One region of the Bartonella sp. AP150HLJHH genome, then DNA from elsewhere that is predicted to be linked to it. Evidence: predicted binding sites of a transcription regulator. Region 1 holds the regulator's gene; the other holds the start of a gene.
What was found. Region 1 encodes LexA, which represses DNA repair genes until DNA is damaged. Its sites were predicted from a motif close to TGTTCNNNNTGTGTTCNG; they were not measured.

Region 1 (11,535 bases):
AAATCAATGATTCTGTCTTTCATAAAAGGTCCGCGATCATTCACTCTAACAACGATTGAAGACCCATTTTTCAAATTAGTAACACGAGCATAGCTAGGTAAAGGCATTGTAGGATGAGCAGCAGTCAAAAGATTCATGTCATAAATTTCACCGTTGGCAGTTAAACGTCCATGAAAATCTGAACCATACCATGATGCTTCGCCAACACGTTTATAAGTTGGATCACTTTGAGGATAATACCACTTTCCTTTTATTTGATAAGGTTTACCAACAATCGCTCGTCCACGCTTTTTTTCTTCCGATTGATTCTTCTTATTAGATACTTGTTGAGGTAGTACAGAAGTGTTTACGTTAATTGGTTTATTATGATAGGAATCTTTTATTGAAAAATTCATAGTTTGGCTTGCGCAACAAGATACCAGTGACTGAGAAATGACGATCATAGAAAACAATTGAAGTGTTGGTTTAATCATAAAAGTAAATTTCTTTTTTCTATTTGAAGGCATCTATTCAGTCCACTTATTTCTGTTAAGTACTACTGTAAAAACCACGTCACGCTCTTTGTACGCAACGGAAGAATTTACGTTTTTAAATGATTCCCCTCGCGCATATACCACTCTTGAATTGGCCCCTTCTATCAAGAAATTAACGTATTGTTAACCTTTTTATGATCTTCATAAGAAATAAATGTACTATAGTAGATGTTAAAAAGAGTAAAAATTAAATAAATCAACATCTTATAGAAAAGTCATTTCATAATATAAAGTGTGAATAAGTGATGATTTTAGCAACTTGTTTTGCGAATCATGTAATGCAGTGGGTATTAAAAAATCAACCTATAGATTGAGAAAATTAGAAACCACATGTGCTGCCAACGCAGGTACAATCCTATCGTAATCTTAAAGCTCTTTTTTGTTGGACAGGAGACAGCATAGCATCGCTCTATTTCAAAACAGCTGATAGAAAATGACAGGTTATAGAATCAACAAAAAACTTCAAAAAGAATAAAAACAAGAAAGATTCTTAAATTTTTTATAGCCTATTGATATTAATTTAAATTTGGTGAGCGCGCAGGGATTCGAACCCTGGACCTACTGATTAAAAGTCAGTTGCTCTACCAGCTGAGCTACGCGCTCTCACACAAGCTATCTAGTTTGCAGAAAGTGAAGGGAACATACGGTTGACTTTCCATTTGGTCAACACCTTTTGGAAAAAATATTATTATTTTCTTCAGTTATCAATAATTTTCCGTTTTCGCCCCTTTACTTCATCATTGTATAAGTACTCTTTAATCTTCTTTTTGAAGTTTCAATAAAGGAAAAATTTCACTGCAAAATATTGCATAGATTCGAAGCGTTAAAATTATGAGCAATACCCCCTTCCCCTCACATGGGTTGTTGAGCATAATGGGTAGAGAAGAAAAAATACCTTTTATTATAATATTATTTTTATATCTTTATATTTTAGTGTTTAATTTTCAAATATGAATACAGCTTTATAAGATAATATATTGATTTATAATAATTTATTATTTTTCACTTGAGTGAGAAGTCTCAAATACTGTAAGCTTATCTCATTTCAAATCTTTTTTATATTGAAACAATAAAAAGCATTTTCTTGACCAATATAAGTGAGAGAATAAAACTATAAAAAAGAAATGAAAATACCTTTTATGCCTCCTTTCAATAATCAAAATTTATCGTAACATTAGGGTTCATGAAAATAGTATATAGCAGTTGACACGTTAGACCTGAAAATGGAACAATGAGCAACAATGGCATTTTGAGAGTATAATTTTATTTATGCATAATGAATATATAACGAAAGCCAATTTATCCTATAGAATAAAGTAGATATGAAGCAAAATTTAGTCTCATTGAAAATATCCCGAATGACTATAAATTGTGCTCACTATTAGAGCTGTAGATAATTTTACTAAGAATAAAAAAGCAGAAATAATATGCAGTATGTAAAATGATTTTAAATACCCATAGAGAGTTCTAAATATATAGAATGCCTTCTATTTAACTTTTTTATATCAGAAATTACAAAACATGTAGATATATTTTTAGAAGAAAAGGATAATACTGGTCATAAAATTTGGTGTTATATAATTCAGTCAGAACTATAAAGTATTTTATACATTATTTAATATTAATGTAGCTATATAGCTATATAAATAATAATTTAAATATATCTATAAATAAAAATATTGCTTTATTAAACGATAAGATCAAAAACAAAGAAAATAATTTTGATTTGGCGATAAAAATTGTAAAAGTGTTATATATACATGTATTTTTACTTTACTAATTTTTATTATTTTGATTGGAATATTGAATGCTAACATGTAAACAGTATGAGCTACTCTTGTTTATTCATAACCATATAAAAGAAACTGGTGTTCCTCCTTCTTTTGAAGAAATGAAAAATGCATTAGAGCTTTCTTCAAAGTCTGGTATTCATAAGCTCATTATAGCCTTAGAACAAAGAGGTTTTATACGTCGTTTGCCCAATCGTGCTCGTGCTGTGGAGGTGATTCGACTTCCTGAGAAAATAACATTTAACCTTTCTTTAGCACGTAAAATTTCTCCCAGTATAATAGAAAGAAATAAAAGGGAAATATCAAAAAGCTTGAGTCCCTTTGATGAAGAAGAAAAAAAAAATATCACCATTCCTATTATGGGACGTATTTCTGCAAGCGTACCCGCCTCTGCTATACTGCAACAAATAAACAGCCTTTCTCTTCCACTCGATATGGTTAATACAGGTGAGCACTACGCATTAGAAGTTAAAGATGATTCTATGATGGAGGCTGGTATCTTTGATAAAGATACGATCATTGTAAAACGTCAAAATACAGCAATAACAGGTGAAATTATTGTTGCGTTTATTGATAAAAAAGAAGCCACATTAAAACGTTATCGACGCAAAGGAGCTTCTATTGCATTAGAAGCCGCAAATCCTCATTATGAAGTACGGACATACGAATCCGAGCGTATAGAAATACAAGGAAAACTTACCGGACTTATTCGCAAATATTAAAAAATAAACCTTATAGTACGCGATAGATATCGCAGTAAGAAGCTATTGAGTATTTTTTTTATTGTGCCACACGCAATTGACTTCTTCTCCACAGCCAAAGGATGCCCCCAATTCGGTTTATAAACAATCCAGATCCTTATCGAGCGGGTTTCACTTTCCCTTCCCTCCATGTTCTTCACTTAATGCAAGGCTTGACAAGTAAGTTTTAAAATATTCACCACGTACTTTGAAAAGAACTTAAATGCTTTGAAGGAAGCTGTCTTATATCATCATCCTCAATAACGGAATTTTACGATATAATAAGACAAAATTGTATGCATGCATAAAAACACATAAAATTTTGTAGAAAAAAATCAAATAACTTTGTAACAGATTGTATTGCATAGGTATAAAAATAAAGAACATTATTTTTAAATTAATAAAAGCGCAACTCAATCATTCATAGTAATTGTAGGATCATCATGGTAGCACCTCGTATTAGTTTTGTCTCCCTCGGATGCCCAAAAGCACTCGTAGATTCTGAGCGAATTATTACACGCCTTCGCTCTGAAGGGTATGAGATTTCACGTCAACATCAAGGAGCTGATGTCGTTATTGTGAATACCTGTGGTTTTCTTGACTCGGCAAGGAGAGAATCATTAGCCAATATTGATGAAGCTCTTAAAAAAAATGGAAAAGTTATTGTAACAGGGTGTCTTGGTGCTGATCCTGATGCTATTCGCCAAACATATCCTAATGTATTGGCTATTACAAAACCGCAAGCTTATGAAAGCGTTATAGAAGCTGTTCATACAGCAATTCCTCCTGTTCATGATCCTTTTCTTGATTTAGTTCCTCCCCAAGGTATTCGTTTAACACCTCGCCATTACGCCTACTTAAAGATTTCTGAAGGATGCTCTAATCGGTGTAGTTTTTGTATCATCCCTACTTTGCGTGGTGATCTCACTTCACGTCCCATCAGCGATGTTCTTCGTGAAGCTGAAAAACTCGTGCAAGCGGGTGTAAAAGAACTTTTGGTTATTTCACAGGATACGAGTGCTTATGGTGTTGATCTTAAATATCTCGAAAATTCTTGGAAAGATCGTACAATCAAAACTAAATTCTTTGATCTTTGTCGCGAACTAGGCGATATGGGTATTTGGGTACGTATGCATTACGTTTATCCTTATCCCCATGTTGATGAAGTTATCGAACTTATGGCTGCAAAAAAAATTCTTCCTTATCTGGATATACCTTTTCAGCATGCATCACCAACTGTTTTGCGTCACATGAAGCGTCCCGCACTTATGGAAAAAACAAACCGTAGAATTGAAAAATGGCGGAAAATATGTCCAGATCTTACTTTGCGATCAACATTTATCGTTGGTTTTCCTGGTGAAACGAATGAAGATTTTAATATACTTCTAGAATGGCTAGAAGAAGCAAAAATTGAACGCGCGGGGTGCTTTAAATATGAAGAAGTAAAAGGAGCTGCCGCAAATGATTTGGGATTAGAAAATATTCCTGAAGAGGTGAAAGAAAACCGCTGGCATCGTTTTATGGCAAAACAACAACAAATTTCTACACATCTTTTAAAGAAAAAAATTGGAAAAAGACTCCGAGTGCTTATCGATGAAAGTCAAGGAAAAGTTGCCAAAGGACGTAGTCAGTACGATGCTCCAGAAATAGATGGTGTTGTCCATATATCATCACGACGCCCACTGCGTGTTGGTGAATTTGTCACCGTTAAAATCGAACAATCGGATGCCTATGACCTTTATGGTATAGCAGTTTAAAATTTAACTCCTTCCCTGTCCTCAATGATGAAGATTTCTATCAGCATTGGTTTATAAAAAAGCGACTTTTCATAACAAGAACCGATCATGTGACTTACTTCATGAGAATTTACGAGCAATCCTTACTCTGAATGTTTGCTATACACTCCCAAAATACCAAGCAGTTATATATTCTCTTAATTTAATGCCTTAAATGAGCTTTAAATGGCGGTGACGGCGGCGCAAAAGAATAAAATCCACAAGGCTCACCATTTTTAATTAACAAAAGAGCAAATCGACAACCTTACTATTTTCCCATTTTTCATATTACGACAGTCATTGGTTAGTGAAAGGAAACTTTTTTCAAGAGTGTTTTATGCACACAAGAATTTCCTTTGTGATATGCAAACGGATGTTTTTTATGGAAGCAATATAAGAGAATTTGAAACAAAACAATCTGACGATATTTAAATGAAAAAAAATAAATTATCATTATAAATAAGTCTCTTATCTTAAACTCTTTAAACTTATTTTAAAAATATCTAATTTTTATTAACACGTTTTAAAATCAAAGAATTTCTTATCAAGCAAATGACTTGGGCGTACATTTGTTAAAGCGCGAATCATCGTATCTTTACGTCCTGGCATTTGTCTTTCTATATTTTTCAGCATTTCTTTCATTGCATTACGTTGTAATCCATCTTGACTACCGCAAAGATTACAAGGAATAATTGGAAATTGCATTTCTTGAGAAAATTTTTCCATATCTTCCTCAGCAGCATAAACAAGAGGACGTAATACAAAAAGATCTCCTTCATCATTTTTAAGTTTTCCAGGCATGGCAGCTAATCGGCCACCGTGAAACAAATTCATAAAAAATGTTTCTAAAACATCATCACGATGATGACCTAAAACTAATGCAGAACATTCCTCTTCACGTGCAATACGATAGAGATTACCACGTCGCAATCGAGAACAAAGTGAACAATATGTCTGCGACTCTGCCAATTTATCTGTAACAATGGAATAAGTATCCTGATATTCAATACGATATGGAATTTTATAAGAACTTAAAAAGTCTGGAAGAATATGCTTAGGAAATCCTGGTTGCCCTTGATCAAGATTACAGGCTAGAATTTCAACGGATAAAAGACCTCGCCACTTTAAGTCTAAAAGAAGCGCTAATAAACCATAAGAGTCTTTTCCACCCGATAAAGCAACAAGCCATTTTTTCCCTGTAGAGAGCATAGAAAAATCATCCAAAGCTTGTCGCATATGACGTAAAAGCCGTTTGCGCAATTTATTAAATTCTACGCTTGAAGGAGCAACACGAAACATTGGATGACAATTATCTGCTTCGCTTATTAAAGGATCATCTCTCCCTTTGTTTTCTTCTATTGCCTGATATTCAACTGAAACATCATTCATAATACCATATCCTGCACAATAAACGGTTCGTTTTGCAAAGATAAAAACAAATATTAAAGCAAGCTTATATTTATGTTTTTTGAATTTATAAATTAGATACACAAAAAAGAAATGGAACTATACAAATTTATGACTATAAAACATAGCAATAAACTTAATATAGAACCATTTACAAAAAGAACTTATTAACTTCAAATATTGTAAGAATAACACAATATTTTGAAGTTATCATAATAGAAGAGAGAAACAATTTCTCTTACAGAAAAATTATCGAGAATAAAATTCAACAACCAGATTAGGTTCCATTTGCACAGCATAAGGAACATCTGCAAAAGCAGGAATACGTGTAAATGTTGCTTTCATCTGTTTATGATCTGCTTCAATATAATCAGGGACATCACGTTCTGCCAATTGCACTGATTCTAACACTAAAACAAGTTGTTTCGATTTTTCCCGAACCTCAATAACATCACCGGGTTTACAACGATAAGATTGAATGTTTGTGCGCCGCCCATTGACATTAACATGACCGTGATTGATAAATTGGCGAGAAGCAAAAATCGTAGGTACGAATTTTGCACGATAAACAACAGCATCCAAACGTGATTCTAACAGACCGATAAGATTTTCGCCAGTATCGCCACGTCGACGAGCTGCCTCTTCATAGGTTTTATGAAATTGTTTTTCTGAAATATCTCCATAAAACCCTTTCAATTTCTGTTTAGCGCGCAACTGAACCCCATAGTCAGAAAGTTTTCCTTTACGACGCTGTCCATGCTGACCTGGACCATAATCACGACGATTGACAGGAGATTTTGGACGCCCCCAAATATTTTCTCCCATACGACGGTCAATTTTATACTTTGTTGTTTCGCGTTTACTCATCGCATTTCCTTATAAAATAAAACACGAGATCTTAAGACCCCAAGGAAACGCGCCCTCCTCTGCCTTTAAATACTAAAGACTGACAGAATACCTTAACATATCAATATGCAAAGTTATCCACGGGACACGTCAATTAATGCTATTTTCTTGAAAAAATAGCTAGATCATCATTATTGGTCTCGTAACCCAAAGTCAACTCCTTTCATGAGTTTTAAGCCAAATCCTTTAAACAAATTCTCCGTTAAAGAAGTGATATTTTTCGATGTCAATAACGCAAAATCTTGATATTTCTTTATATATTGATGGTGTATCTTTCCCGACAATGGTAATAAAGATCTGATATGTTTGGCGATCGCTTTTGCCGGATCAATCCACTCAACGGACCATAAAGCATGATCACGAAAGAAATTAATCAAAAAAGGATAATGTGTGCAGGCTAAAACAATAACATCCGTATATTGTCCATTTTTTTCCACAAAACATGGCAGGATTTCTTTTCTTAACTCTTCTGAATCGATAGATTTTCCCCGTAAATAATCTTCAGCAAGTCCAGCTAGCTTTTTACTTCCCACAAGCTGAACATGACACTGTCCAGCAAAAGAGTTAATTAATTCATTTGTATAAGCACGTTTAACTGTTCCAGGAGTCGCTAATACGGAAATAAAACCAGATTTTGTTTGTTCAGCAGCTGATTTAATTGCAGGAACCGTTCCTACAAAAGGGACATGAGGAAAATTCTGTCGTAAATCTGCTATCATCAGTGTAGAAACAGTGTTGCAAGCAATCACACATAAAGCTGGATTGTAACGTGTTAAAAGATTTTTAAAAATCTTCAAAATACGCTCTTTCAAAATATTTTCTTTCCAATTTCCATAAGGAAATCCTGCATCATCAGCAACATAGATAAATTGCATGTCAGGGATAAGAATACGCGCTTCCCTGAATACTGTTAAACCACCAATACCGCTATCAAAAAAAAGAACAGGTCGTTCATCCATTAGTTTTCACACTTATTTTTAATTTTTTTACGATCACGCTCTTCCGGTGCTCTACTCCCTCGTGGATATTGTGGCGAAAAATGATCCAAAGAAGATATAATGCCTCGCAATAAACGAACCTCAGGTTCACTAAAGTTAGCGCGCGTAAAAACAGAGCGCAAATTTGCAAGCATTACTTCTTTACGTTCTGGTGGTCTAAAATACCCACGGATATTCAAAGCCTCTTCTAACTGAGATAAAAAACCATGGAATATTGTTTTATTTGCAGGTTCCATCTCTGCTGCACGAAATGCCGTATCGCTGACATTCTCTAAACCAGTTTTCATCCATTCGTAAGACATTAAAAGAACCGCTTGCGCAATATTAAGTGACGCAAAAGCAGGATTAACTGGAAAAGTAATAATTTCATCAACAAGGCTGATTTCATCATTTTCTAGTCCCCATCTCTCTCTTCCAAAGACAATCCCAGTCTTATGTCCGATACTTTCACGCTGACGTAATACGCTTGCTGCTTCGACAGCACTTTTTACAGTTTTAAATCCACATCTTTCACGTGCTGTTGTGGCAAAAACATAGTGTAAATCTGCAATTGAATCACGCAATGTGTTAAAAATCACAGCATTGTTAATGACATGATCAGCTTTACTTGCAGCAGCTCTAGCTTTTTCATTTGGAAACATTTCTCGAGGATTGACTAATCGAAGCTTAGAAAGTCCAAAATTTGCCATTGCCCTTGCGACCATACCAATGTTTTCAGGAAGCTGCGGTTCAACTAAAATAATAATGGGACCATTTGTTAAATTTTCACGATTCCTATTCGTTCCTGCCATCAATTTTACCTAGTTTCACTTAAACTATCTCCCTCTCCACTATTTTTACGAAACCTTTTTCACAATACTCTAATGCTGTTTAATAATAAATTATAGATAATCTATCTTTTCATTCAAAGATAATAGTTTCTAAACCTAATAATAAATTTTAAAAGCCATTAAAGTGAACGATGGAATTTATAACAATTTATATAAGATATCGTAGCGTTTTTTACATCAATTTTATCTTTTTTAATAGGGAACAGCCCCTATAAATCATAATCTCAGTTGAATTATGAAATCATAAATCCTAAAAAAGGGATATGCACTTTATTCCCAAACTTTTTCCTGCAAAGCTTATCCGTCGTTATAAACGTTTCCTTGCGGATGTTCAACAAGATGATCAGCATGTCCTCACCGTGTCTGTACCTAATACAGGATCAATGCTTGGATTAACAGCTTTCAATACCAATATTTGGCTTTCTTATCATAACAACATCAAACGAAAATATGCCTATCAATTAGAAATTATTGAAGCCGATAATACTTTGGTTGGCATTAATACGTCTTTACCCAATAAACTTGCGTTAGAAGCAATTCAAAACGGATTACTACCAGAATTAAATGGATATAAAACAATTTTAAAAGAACAACGCTATGGGACACAATCACGAATTGACTTTCTTTTACGTGATGACATTCTTCCTGATTGTTACCTAGAAGTCAAAAATGTTCATTTTATTCGTCAGAAAGGATTAGCAGAATTTCCTGATAGCGAAACAAAACGTGGTGCACGTCACCTTGATGAGCTCATAGGAGTTGTACAACAAGGAAAACGAGCTGCTATGCTTTATATTATTCAACGAGAAGATTGCTCAGCTTTTACAATTTGTCATGATCTTGATCCACTCTATGGACGTAAGTTTGATTTAGCATTAAAATCAGGAGTAGAATGTTATGCTGTAAAGTGTCATGTAAGTGTAGAAGGCATTTTTCCGATTCAGAGAGTAAAAATAGAAAATAGAAGAAACAATGACTGAGTATATCGAATATAATAAAATCCCTTTAAAATTTAATGGAAAAATCCGCATTTTCGATGATTATGCTTTTGCTAAAATGCGTGAAGTTGGTCGTATTGCTGCAGAATGCCTTGATGCGCTTACAGATATTATTAAGCCGGGCGTTACTACGCAAGAAATAGATGATTTTGTATTTATTTTTGGAGCTAAGCGAGGAGCACTTCCTGCTGATCTAAATTATCATGGATACAGCCATTCATGCTGTACATCTATCAATCACGTTGTCTGCCATGGCATTCCCAATAAAAGACCTTTGCAAGAAGGTGATATTGTAAATGTTGATGTAACCTTTATCCTTGATGGTTGGCATGGGGATTCAAGCCGAATGTATCCTGTTGGAAAAATTAGGCGTGCAGCAGAACGCTTGCTAAAAATAACCTATGAAAGTCTTATGCAAGGAATCGCTGTCGTTAAGCCTGGAGCAACGACAGGTGATATTGGAGCAGCCATTCAACAGTATGCAGAATCTGAACGCTGTTCAATTGTGAGAGATTTTTGCGGACATGGTATCGGCCAACTTTTTCATGATGCTCCCAATATCCTCCATTATGGAAATCCTGGAGAAGGAATTGAATTAAAACAAGGTATGATGTTTACAATTGAGCCTATGATTAACCTTGGTAAACCACAAGTTAAGATTTTATCTGACGGTTGGACTGCTGTTACCCGTGACCGCTCTCTGACAGCACAATATGAACATACAATTGGTGTTACAAATGAAGGGTATGAAATATTTACACAATCTCCTAAAAATATTTTTTATATTCCAAATTCCCATACCTAACGCAATGTAGAGATGTTATGGCTAAAAAATTAAATCAAAAAGAAGGTACTCAAAGTAATCACTTTGCATTAACATCGAGTTTTCCACTCACCCCAGTATCAGAAAGAAAAAGTGAAGAGCCTCAGAAAAACGCACAGCTTCATAAACATTATCAAGGCCATCGTGAACGTCTTCGGAAGCGCTATTTAAAGTCAAAAGGAAATGCAATTGAAGATTATGAATATCTTGAATTATTGCTTTTTCGCACAATACCCCGTGCAAACACAAAACCCATAGCTAAAAATTTGATAGCACGTTTTGGTTCATTAGCTGATGTGTTGGGAGCGGATATTCACCGACTTCAAGAAATTCCAGGATGTGGTCCCGCCACTGCAGTTGATTTAAAAATTATTTCAGATGTTGCTGGACGTCTTGCTCGTGCGCAATTGTTTAAGCGCGATATTTTTTCATCATGGGATAAAGTGTTAGCTTATTGTAAAGCTGTTATGGCTCACGAAACACGTGAACAATTTCGTATTTTGTTTCTTGATAAGAAAAACGGCTTACTTGCTGATGAGGTGCAACAAACTGGAACCATTGATCATACCCCTGTTTATCCTCGTGAAGTTATTTCTCGAGCTTTAGAGTTATCCGCATCAGGACTTATCTTAGTCCACAATCACCCTTCTGGCGATTCCACACCCTCTAATGCAGATATAACAATGACATATAGATTAAAAGATGCAGCAAATGCATTAGGCATTATTATCCATG
Region 2 (11,535 bases), on a different contig from region 1:
CTATATCACCACACTTCAAAGGACAGTGTTTTTACAACATCACAGAATAAAAATAAGCAAATGGAAAGCCAGAGCTGATTGTTTAGCAAAGTATTGTACAAAAAGCCGGTACATCTCTCTAATCCGTTGCGGATAAATTTTTGACTTTATGGCATCGTATATTTCTAAAATAACGTCATTTATCTTAAAAATCTGTCCTTTTGCTCTTACCAATCAATCAAGATTCAGATCTAAAACAACCGCGTACTTGAATAAAACACATCAAAGAGCAACAGCCCCCCCTGACAAGACCAAACTCTTCACAAACAAAATTGAAGAAGAAGTTTAAAAAAATATATATAGCGACACTTTGAATAAAAAGTTGAAATCTAAAGACCTCAGAATTTTCGACTCTATTTTTTCAAGGTCTTGTTTTGAATTTTTTTAAGCATTTTCCCCCAAGGAAATTCCATTATCGATCAACAACCGTAGATGATAGATGAAATCTACATAACTCCCCATACCCACTATAATCAATTCCTTCTTTTAAATAATTAAAAAACTATTGAGATTGTTTAAACTTGAGACTGTATTCCTTCTATACTCTGTTTTTAAGCATTTTGTTTTACTGTACATTGAGCAAAGGCGACCATGCTGGATCTGAAGCATCATTGGGGGTGGGTAATTGACGTTCATTGCGACCCGTAATATCAATCGTATAAATTTTTGGTCCCATACCGGGATTTTTGCGAAAGAACATCAGTACACGACCATTGGGGGCCCACGTTGGTCCTTCATTGTGAAACCCCGTGGTTAAAATTCGTTCTCCTTGTCCATCAGGGCGCATAACACCGATAGAAAATTGTCCGCTTAATTGTTTTGTAAAGGCGATATAGTCACCCCGTGGAGACCAAATAGGTGTTGAATAACTCCCATCGTTTGAAGAAATACGCTGAATATCACTCCCATCCGCATTCATTTTATAGATTTGCGGCTTTCCACTACGATCTGAAGAAAAGACAATTTGTTTTCCATCCGGTGAATAAGAAGCAGAAGTATCAATAGCAGAAGTTGTTGTAAGTCGCGTCATCGTACGGGTTCGTAAATCCATAGTGTAAAGATTGGCACTCCCATCATTTTGTAACAAACTCATAATAACTTTTTGTCCATCAGAAGAAAAACGCGGAGCAATTGTCATGTTATTAAACGTTCCGATCAACTCTCTTTGCCCCATTTCAATTTGTTGGAGATAAACATGAGGTACTTGATTGTCCTCGTAAGCCATATAGGTCAATTCTTGTCTTTTTGGGGAAAACCGCGGTGTAAGCACCAATTCACTTCCATCAGACATATAAATCAAATTTGCTCCATCTTGATCCATCATTGCTAAACGTTTAATGCGTGCATTTTGAGGACCTGTTTCATCGATAAAAACAATTCGTGTATCAAAATAACCACTTTCTCCTGTCATCTCACTATAGATCTCATCTGCGATCATATGTGCCACACGCCGCCAACGTTCTGTCGCAGTATAAAAACGCCGTCCTTTCAATTGTCTTTGTCCAAACACATCCCATAAACGAAAATCGACCCTCAAACGTCCATCGATTTCTCTCATGACTTGCCCAGTAACTAAACCTTGCGCTTTTATTTTCTGCCAAGAAGCAAAATGTGGTTGTTTATTAGGATTAGAAATGTTTTCCAAAAAATTTGCTTTATCAAGCGGTAAAAAAAGCCCCGACCGTTCAAGGTCAGCTGTCACCACAGCAGATATTTTCAACCCAATCGAATCATTGGAAATAAAGTCTGTAATTGCAATGGGAATGGGATTAAAATCAGCGCTCGAAATAGTTCCTTTCAATTGCGCATAACCCGATGAAATACTTGAAAGCCACACCCCACAAGTGACAATAAACCAAGCAAAAACTTTATGTCTCGTTATAGTCATCATGGAATGTGTCCTTTCGTTAAGCGCTTTTTTCTCGTTTATCATCTTATTTCTTGGAGGGGATCAACATTAAAGTCAAAACCTTGCCCCCATAGATCATATTGATCACGTGGGAGATCTGCATAAGGTTGGCATGAAAAGACAGCAGCATACACCTGCCTTATCATAATAGCTTGTTGACTCTCAAGGCCGCTTATGGGATCAATGATAGGATCGCCCACAACCATCCCTTCACGGTCTAAATAAAATCGCAACCGCACGACCGGACGATTTTTTAAATCGCCGCCAAGCGCCACAAGTTTAAGCTTCTGTTGAATACATCCCCCCGCAATATTGACCAATGTTTGTGCCATTTTTGTGGTATCATTAATATTTTTTCTTGCACCCAAAGCTTCTGGTGTATGAGAACGTTTTGCTCCCCCTCCTTGTGACCGCGCACGATTGAGCAAATTATTTTCCTCCAGAGCTAAAATATCTTCAATGGTCTGTTTCTCTTGGTTTTTCTTGTTAAGCTTTGGCGTCTTTTGATTCAATGCAGCCTCATTCTTCTTTGGAAATTCTCCGTCAAACTTTGGTTTAAACTGTGGAAGAAGAGATTTTTCTGGAAGTACAATTTTGGGCGCTTGATGAACAATCTGCTCTGCTGGTACTTTTGGGACCGTTGGAGCCAATTCTTTTGGCGATATCATTTCTTCATTTTTGTGCGCAGGCTTGAGCGCAACCTTAGAGGCATCTTCCGGCACTCTCAAAGGCATCTCAGGCGCAACCTTGGGCGCATCCTCCGGTGCCTCCAAAGGCATCTCAGGTGCAAGCTTTGACGCATCTTCCGGTACTCTCACAGGCATCTCAGGCGCAACCTTGGGCGCATCCTTCGGTGCTTCCAAAGGCATCTCAGGCGCAACCTTGGGTGCATCCTCCGGTGGTGCCTCCAAAGGCATCTCAGGCGCAACCTTGGGCTCATCTTCCGGTACTCTCACAGGCATCTCAGGCACAACCTTAGGCGCATCTTCCGGTACTTTCAAAGGTATCTCAGGTGCAAGCTTTGGCGCATCTTCCGGTACTTTCAAAGGTATCTCAGACGCAACCTTGAGCTCATTCTCTGGTTCTTTTGAAATCTCCTCTGTTTTTGCTTCTAATAATTCTGGTTTTGTAAGTTCGGGTGCAAATGTTTCTGACGTGTTCTCGCTTGATGGTGGCGATGCTGTTTCAACGGGACGCAGCTTTTCCTCTGGTTGAAACGGTGCAAGACTATCTATTTGTCCCTCTCCAATATGGCGTGCATCTTCTTTCTCTTGTGGTTGCATAGTTGGTTTGACGGCAGGGATTGCACGTATAGGAGCCTTCACGGCTCCTTGTTGAGAAGAAAACTCGTCCACCAAAGGAGCAAGAGTGATGGGAATTGCTTCCAACGGTTGTGGTAAAGAGACAGAGCTTGTAAACTGAATAGCTCCCCAACTGAGAAAAATGACATGGACCACAAGGGATAAAGCCAAGCCTCGTTTCATACTATGATAGGAGTCTTTGTTCATTCTTTATGCCTTACTTATGCCTTACATTTTTTCATTTTTAATCACTCTATGCTCTTTTAAAAACATCTTAAAAACAACCGGTTATGCACAATTTTATTACTTATTATTTATTGTGCTAAACTTGCTAACGCGACTTGAGAAAACCCCGCTTTTTGAATATCTGCCAGCAGTTTTAATACTTGCTGATATTCAACAGTTTTAGCAACCCGTACAAAAACCCGTTGATCTTTTTGTGTAGCATCTGCTTCCAGAAGAGTTTTCAGGTGTGCAATCAGGGACTGTGACGTTTCATAATAATCTTGATTAATGGCAAAGCGCCCTTGCGCGTCAAGTGAAACCGTAAGAGGTGTTTTTTGAGCTCGTACGGGACCCGCTTGACTACGAGGCAAATCTAGAGGAACACCGTTCACTAAAAGGGGGGCAGAGACCATAAAAATAATCAACAAGACCAGCATGACATCCACAAAAGGAGTGACATTGATCTCACTCATCAGTTGGCTTCGTGAATGATGCCGCCTACGTGTATTTTTGCGAGAAGAAGAAGCAACAGAAAAGCCCATGGGATAAGATCCTTTTTATAAAGAGGAAGGTGCTGTGCGTGTTTCATCAATACGCCGCGATACAATTGTTGAAAATTCATCGGCAAAATTTTCTATTTGTGCAATGATGCGCGCACTTTCATGAGTCAACTTGTTATAAGCAATAACAGCTGGAATTGCTGCAAACAAACCAATAGCGGTTGCCAAAAGCGCTTCTGCAATCCCTGGCGCGACAATGGCAAGTGATGTATTTTGAGAAGCTGAAATAGAAAGAAAAGACTCCATAATACCAATAACTGTTCCAAAAAGTCCGATAAAAGGTCCCGCAGATCCCAGTGTCGCAAGAAAACTTAATTTTGATTCTATTTTTTCACTTTCACGTCCCAGCGTCAAATCCATAGCCTTATCAATTCTGCTCTGCAAACTTTTCGATGTATGGGTCCCTTTTTCAAGAGATTTTTTCCATTCAACCATTGCTGCCATAAAAACTGCGGATATACTATTGGTACGTTGACTTTTGCATGATGCATAAAGATCTTCTAGCGCTTTGCCAGACCAAAATGTGCGTTCAAACTGCTTTATTTCACGCCGTATTCTCCGATACGTAAAAATTTTATCAAAAATAATTGCCCAACTCCAGATAGAAGCGAGCAGCAACCCAATCATAACACCTTTCACGATCCAACTCGCTTGCATAAACAAATGCAACATTCCAATTGTTTCCGGATTTGTTAGTTCACCATGCGGCATAATTTTTATCCCTCTAAATGAAAGGTGTATTTTTAAAAGTTTTATAAAATAGATTATTTTATAGTTTCTAAATTTAAGTAAAGACTTTAGTTTCACATAAATCCATGCGCTAAAACAAGACTTGTTTCTTAAATTTCCTTAAAAAGTGATGACGAGAGACATCCCTCAATGCACACCCCCCTCATTTCACAACAGCATTTATGAAAAATATAACGATCAGGATTTCTCCATAAATGCTATAAAAATAAAAGACATAAAAATGCATGATATAAAATCCATTATGCACCACCATCTTTACGCTTATGAAAAGAACGCTAAATCATCATACGCGTTTTAAGCTTAAAATACAGCGATAAGTCTTAGCACTTGAAAAGATTCATAAGAGGCATTTATTCCTTTCTTAAGTGTTTTTGTACCCACTCATCAACTCCGCTTGTGACATGTAAGAAAATGTTTTTGATTAATTCGCAGCAATAGAGCTTGAAAAGAAAAAATTTTACAAGTTTCAGAATTATCTGAAAGTGACAACGCAATGAATTATCATTGTAAATAAATATGTTATCATCATAAAAGATGACGCTTTGCCTCAGGCTATTGTTTCTCTCATTCTTTAATAAGATCACACCATCGGGCACAAAAAACGACACTAAACCACCCTAAAACGCCTCACAACAATGCACCTCACCTAGGCCCCCTATAAGTCCTATATAATCTAGTGTAAGTCTCATGTAATCTCATTGTGTTGTGAATTAGCCCCTTTCAATGCCTATCATCTCTCTGGCACTATGGTATAACGTAAAAGCTTCTGTGACATGAAAAAAGTCTTTTCACGTCTTTACTTCATGAAAACCAGCTTCTTCGCTCTCTTTGCTCACTTGCGATATTTGATCGTTATTGCATTGAGAATGATACATAAGGAACATTTTTACAATTTTTTCAATGATTTATATTGCTCTCTTATGATGTATAAGCAAATGATTTTAATTGTTTCAACATGAACAGATTTGAAATGCAAAGTATTTTATTCCTCTATTAGGGTTTGTACCCGTGAGAAGTGATAATTTATCTTTCTAAGTCAATATATTATATAGAATAATATGCTTTTGAAACTTTAAATCAAGAATGCATTTCTGCTTTGTATACATTGATCTCTCACTCATTCACTACGTTTAGAAGCGCACATAAAGTGATGCATGATGGATAGAAATGGATGAAACACGCGCTCTTGTGATGCCAAATGACAGTCCAGTAAAAAAACAAATCAAATTGCTTAAAAAAAACCTTTAAGTATTTTGAGACAATTTTCGACCTAATAGCTTATTATCCCTTTATTGCAATATGTTGCTGGGTATATACATTTTTATTTTTTTATATTTTGTACCTTTTCGCTGCTTTCCGATGCCAACAAACCTTTCTTCAAAAGAAAGAAAAATATCTTGAGTTTATAGAAGAAAATGGATGATATGACATTGTTTTTGAATCATAACATGGATGAGGTGTGTTTAATTTTGTGGGATATCATCTTCAATTTATTGTAGTTATTGTAGCAGAGGTGCTTTCTTTTGCTGTATCGTGTAACCTTGTTAGAAAACATCTAGGCTATGATAAATGTATAGTCTTAGATTGTAGATTACTTTATATCTGCTGATCTCTCCTGAAACTGCTAATTCAATGAATAACACTTTTAACCAAGCATTTTTGCAAAAAGTTCTTTGGGTAAACGTCGCGGTTTTGCCTCCTCATTAATCAGAGCAATTTCAACTTTGGCTGTTACCAACGTAGTCATCTCATGCAAAATAGATTGCTCCATAAAAAAGCGGGCCCCTTGGATATGAGTAACACGTGTTTTAACGACTAAAAGATGATCAATTTTAGCGGGTCTTGAAAAATTAATTTCCATATGACGAACAACAAAAAATAGTTTTTCCCCCTCACCCCCTGCTGCTAACATCTTATTATTAAAACCGGTATCCCGTAAAAACTCTGAACGTCCTCGTTCAAAAAACTCAAGATAACGCGCATGATAAACTACACCGGAAAAATCTGTATCCGCAACATAAACGCGGACCTGAAAATTATGAAAAGCGTTTGTATGATTGCTCTTAAAAGGTGTTATTTCTGTCATCGACTTCATATCCCATAAAATCATCTAATATAGCAAATTATCTATCAATCAAAAGATTGAACACATTTTTGTGTTGAAGTTGTGAAAAGCAAAAAATCTTTAATAGTGCCAAACCTTTTTAGCCAGAATATGCTAAAAGAAGGCACGTCTCTTGTATTTTATGACCTTGCTATAAAATATTCACATAGTTTCTTTTAATAAAGAGAATGTCTTAATCATCTTCCCCATCCCATAAAGACGTCTGAAGTGATGAATTGTCTTGAGCATCAGAAAGTTGAGAACGCCTTTGTATAGACGTTGTAGAGGCTGGAGCAGAAAGCCCTAAATGGCTCCAAGCCTTTTCAGTTAGAATGCGTCCACGAGCGGTTCTTTGAATAAAACCTTGTTGGAGCAAATACGGTTCAACAATATCTTCAATGGCATCGCGTGGTTCTGATAAAGCAGCAGCAATCGTTTCAATCCCCACCGGTCCCCCTAAAAAAGTTTCCGCAATCAGGAGCAAGTAGCGGCGGTCAAGCGGATCAAGCCCAAGATGATCAACCTCAAGGCGCGAAAGGGCTTCATCGGCGATTTTTTGGTCAATTTGTTTTGCTTGTTTAACCAGAGCAAAATCACAAACGCGCCGTAAAAGCCGTCCGGCAATACGAGGCGTCCCGCGTGCTCGGCGTGCAATTTCATGAGCACCATCATCACTGATCTTAACGGCAAAAAGTCGTGCATTACGCTGCACAATATATTCCAATTCTTCTATCGTATAAAAATTGAGACGAATTGGGATGCCAAAACGGTCTCGTAGAGGTGTGGTTAAAAGCCCCAAACGTGTGGTTGCTGCCACCAAAGTAAATTTAGCCAGATCAATTTTCACCGAGCGTGCGGCCGGCCCCTCCCCAATGATCAAATCAAGTTGATAATCTTCCATGGCTGGATAAAGAATTTCCTCAATCGCCGGATTTAAGCGATGAATTTCATCAATAAACAAGACATCACGTTCTTCAAGATTGGTCAAGAGAGCGGCTAAATCTCCTGCTTTAGCGATGACCGGCCCTGAAGTAGAGCGAAAATTAACGCCTAATTCTTTTGCCATAATCTGTGAAAGCGTTGTTTTTCCCAACCCCGGTGGCCCTACAAACAAAACGTGATCCAGCGCTTCTTGCCGCGTTTTTGCTGCTTCAATAAATATTTTTAAATTAGCCCGCGCCGCTTCTTGACCAATAAAGTCATCGAGAACTTGTGGCCTCAAGGAACGATCTGGATCGTTAGGAAGGGGGGCGGAACCCAGAAGGCGTTTATCTTCATCTTTATGCATTGTTACCTTGATTTTAAGTAGGAGAAGAAAGCAATTTGAGACTATGGCGGATCAGCAGGGCAGAAGAAACAGTTTCCCCCTCAAGAGCATTCATCGCAAGAGCAAGAGCACGAGATGCATGCTCCCGTTCAAACCCTAGCTTCATCAACGCGGAAAGCGCATCATGCGCAGGTTGATTGGTCATCTCACGCTGAGAAACCGAAACAGTCTTGACAGCTTGTTCAAAGGGGAGTGTTTTACTTTTCAGTTCACCCACAATTCTTTCACTGACTTTTTTACCAACGCCCGGCGCTCGACTAATCATCGCAACATCGTTTAAAGCAATAGCCTGTGCAAGTTCATCTGGCGATAAAGTACCCAAGATTGCCAAAGCAACCTTTGCCCCTACTCCAGGAACATTTTGTAGAAGACAAAACCACTCCTGTTCAGCTCTTGTAGCAAAACCAAAAAGGCGGATTGCGTCTTCCCGAACATGCGTTTCAATAAAAAGGCTTAACGCCTCCCCAACAGAGGGTAAAGAAGGACGCAGCCGATTTGACACAAAAACAACATACCCCACACCGTGAACATCAAGAAGGATATGATCATCAAAGATATGTTCAAGAGTGCCCTTTAATTTGCCAATCATGCTTCCACCCCACTCATATCGCCATCCTTGCCTGATAAGATCGGTCAATACTGTTACGGTGCATACTATGACAAAGAGCAAGAGCAAGAGCATCAGCCGCATCACTGCTATCAAATTCAGCCCGTGGGAGGAGAACTTTGACCATCATATGGATTTGTTCTTTAGCCCCATGTCCAACCCCAATAACTGATTTTTTCACTTTGTTGGGCGCATATTCAAAAACAGGAAGATTTGCTTGCGCAGGAACCAGCAGTGCAATTGCACGCGCTTGCCCAAGTTTTAAAGTTGCTGTAGCATCTTTGTTGACAAACACATGTTCTACAGCAGCTTCATGGGGCATAAATTGATGCACAACCTCTGAAAGACCTTTGTGGATCTGACATAGTCTGGAAGCCAGCTCACACTGTACATCAGAAGAAACCGTCCCTGCTGCAATAAACTGAAGACGATTACCCGCAACATCGATAACGCCCCACCCTGTACGCCGTAATCCGGGATCAATGCCTATAATACGAATCGTCTCTGCCATAAACTACAGTCTATACACTTTTCCCCCCTGTGAATAAAGATGTGAATAAAGACAAGACCACAAAGAAACCAGCAACCCAAGACAAAACCAGTAAAAAGATAATCATATCCCCCAAATTTATACAATTATAACACACAACGAACAGCATCTTTATGGAACACACTTCATGAAGCATAACTGAAATCAATCAAAACCATTCACACATCACAAGCAAGCACCTTATCAAGCACCCTCTAAAGCATAAAAATTCCCTTTCTGTATCATTTCCAATGCCATAATGGTTAAACATCGCAAACGAGCAAATAGATCAGTGCTGGATTGCACATTCATAAGTATAAAGAGGCTATGCAATGGATAGTATACACTTTACGGAAACTTTTTACATTATAGCATGACGCTACCACAATAACTCAACACATTGATTTACAAAGATAATTAATTATTTTGTATGTTGCATAAGAATCCCGAATATCCTAAGATTTTCTCATTACAAATCTGTTTATATTGAAGCAATCAAAACCATTCTCTTACATATGAAACGTGGGATTGCCGTATAGAGTGAAACTGTACAAGACAGGACTAAAAATGCCTCTAATGAATTGACTCAAGTGCCAAGAGCTTGTCGCAACATTGAGAACTGGCAAATATGATGATCGTGCCGGCTTTCTCCTTTGCAAACGTAAAGATGAGGAGAGCTCAACGGATATGAATAAGAACTGAGAGGTGTTTTTGAATATACCCATCACACCACAATGACATTGCGTAGAGAGGGACATTGCATGGGGGCACAGGGAACCCATGGGGCATTCATTATATGGCACTTTATTTTGGATATTTTATTTTACGCGAGGAAAAATAACTTCCATTCAAAACAAAAGAAGCCCCAAAACTGCAACAATGTGTATCATCCTCATTAACACACACTTTACAGCAGCTTTATAGGCATAAATTATAGAGCACAAATAAATTGATGTACAAGCCCCTACTCTATCTTAGAGCCAGATCATTATCAGAGCCAAAACAAAATCACACGATAGATCAACAGAAAGTGTTCCAGCTGCAATCAACCAAAGTCGATTTCCATAAGACCAACCATACTCCATCCCATGCCATATTCGAAATCAATACTTATACACCCCCTCTAAGCTATAAGCTCAAGATATTTCTACGCCAAATAGAAATTAGGCAGAAAAAAACACTCTAGATTAGTTTTAATTGTGAAATTTCGGTTGTAAAAAAAAATGGGTATACTGCTCTAAATATCGTAAGAAAGAAGCAAGGAGCTATTCTTCTCAGAACGCCCAAAAGCTGTTTTCAGTAATTCAATTTATTTTCCCACTGGATTATCATCTTCTAGAGCAGAGGAGGCCGCAGTTTCCCACCCAGCACGCATATAGGTTATGCGCGCTTCTAAACGCAATGAATGAGAAACAAATTGGCGAAAAATTTCTGGCAATTCATGCCAATGAGGGGTTTCAAGTTCCAATGTCGGTGTATGAAGTGACACTTTTACAATTTCTTTTTTTTATTTGTTCTGATGATATTTCTCCTTCGCACAAAGCAAGGGGAGTCCCTCTAAGAACGCCCAAAGGCTGTTTTGAGCAATTCGATTTGTTTTCCTACTGGATTATCATCTTCTAGAGCAGAGGAGGCCGCAGTTTCCCACCCAGCACGCATATAGGTTATGCGCGCTTCTAAACGCAATGAATGAGAAACAAATTGGCGAAAAATTTCTGGCAATTCATGCCAATGAGGGGTTTCAAGTTCCAATGTCGGTGTATGAAGTGACACTTTTACAATTTCTTTTTTTATTTGTTCTGATGACATTTCCCCTTCACGCTCTGCGCGAAGAAGAAGGAGTTGAGAAGCGATTTGCATAAGTCGTGTACTTAAATACATAGCCTCTTTCGCATAAACTGCAGAAACCTCTGCCGAAAGAGAGCGTGCTACTAATTTCCCTTCTGAGTCAATATACGCTGCGGTTTTTTCAATCAGCGCCATTGTTTCTTCATAGAGACGATTAAAAGCATTTTCAAAAGCATTATGCTCAATCATGATAATAGGTTCATCATATGGACGTTTATGTACACTCACGCTTTTATACTCCAAGTATCAGCACAAAATCATACCCCTTAACGAATAGAGTATTAAAAAGTTTCTTTTGTTGCTGTATAGAACGCTTTTTTTTAAAACTGCTACCTC

Region 2: a site for LexA is predicted at 9,460-9,477, ahead of ruvC (crossover junction endodeoxyribonuclease RuvC). Genes of this name have one in related genera too.

Annotation. Positions count from the first base shown of each region.
Region 1 covers NZ_JBHIQC010000004.1:70,231-81,765, forward strand. Annotated here, with positions in the region: gene ACFING_RS03200 (septal ring lytic transglycosylase RlpA family protein) at 1-506, opposite strand, end outside; partial or broken gene ACFING_RS03205 (hypothetical protein) at 784-970, shown strand; tRNA gene ACFING_RS03210 (tRNA-Lys) at 1,061-1,136, opposite strand; gene lexA (transcriptional repressor LexA) at 2,341-3,045, shown strand; gene rimO (30S ribosomal protein S12 methylthiotransferase RimO) at 3,507-4,820, shown strand; gene ttcA (tRNA 2-thiocytidine(32) synthetase TtcA) at 5,352-6,227, opposite strand; gene rpsD (30S ribosomal protein S4) at 6,495-7,112, opposite strand; gene murI (glutamate racemase) at 7,283-8,110, opposite strand; partial or broken gene ACFING_RS03240 (RNA methyltransferase) at 8,103-8,940, opposite strand; gene sfsA (DNA/RNA nuclease SfsA) at 9,243-9,959, shown strand; gene map (type I methionyl aminopeptidase) at 9,952-10,782, shown strand; gene radC (DNA repair protein RadC) at 10,800-11,535, shown strand, end outside.
Region 2 covers NZ_JBHIQC010000003.1:102,639-114,173, reverse strand. Annotated here, with positions in the region: gene tolB (Tol-Pal system beta propeller repeat protein TolB) at 605-1,930, opposite strand; gene ACFING_RS02815 (cell envelope biogenesis protein TolA) at 1,969-3,456, opposite strand; gene tolR (protein TolR) at 3,564-4,016, opposite strand; gene tolQ (protein TolQ) at 4,032-4,745, opposite strand; gene ybgC (tol-pal system-associated acyl-CoA thioesterase) at 6,430-6,870, opposite strand; gene ruvB (Holliday junction branch migration DNA helicase RuvB) at 7,082-8,176, opposite strand; gene ruvA (Holliday junction branch migration protein RuvA) at 8,190-8,804, opposite strand; gene ruvC (crossover junction endodeoxyribonuclease RuvC) at 8,818-9,333, opposite strand; partial or broken gene ACFING_RS02780 (DUF1465 family protein) at 10,661-10,886, opposite strand; gene ACFING_RS02775 (DUF1465 family protein) at 10,909-11,427, opposite strand.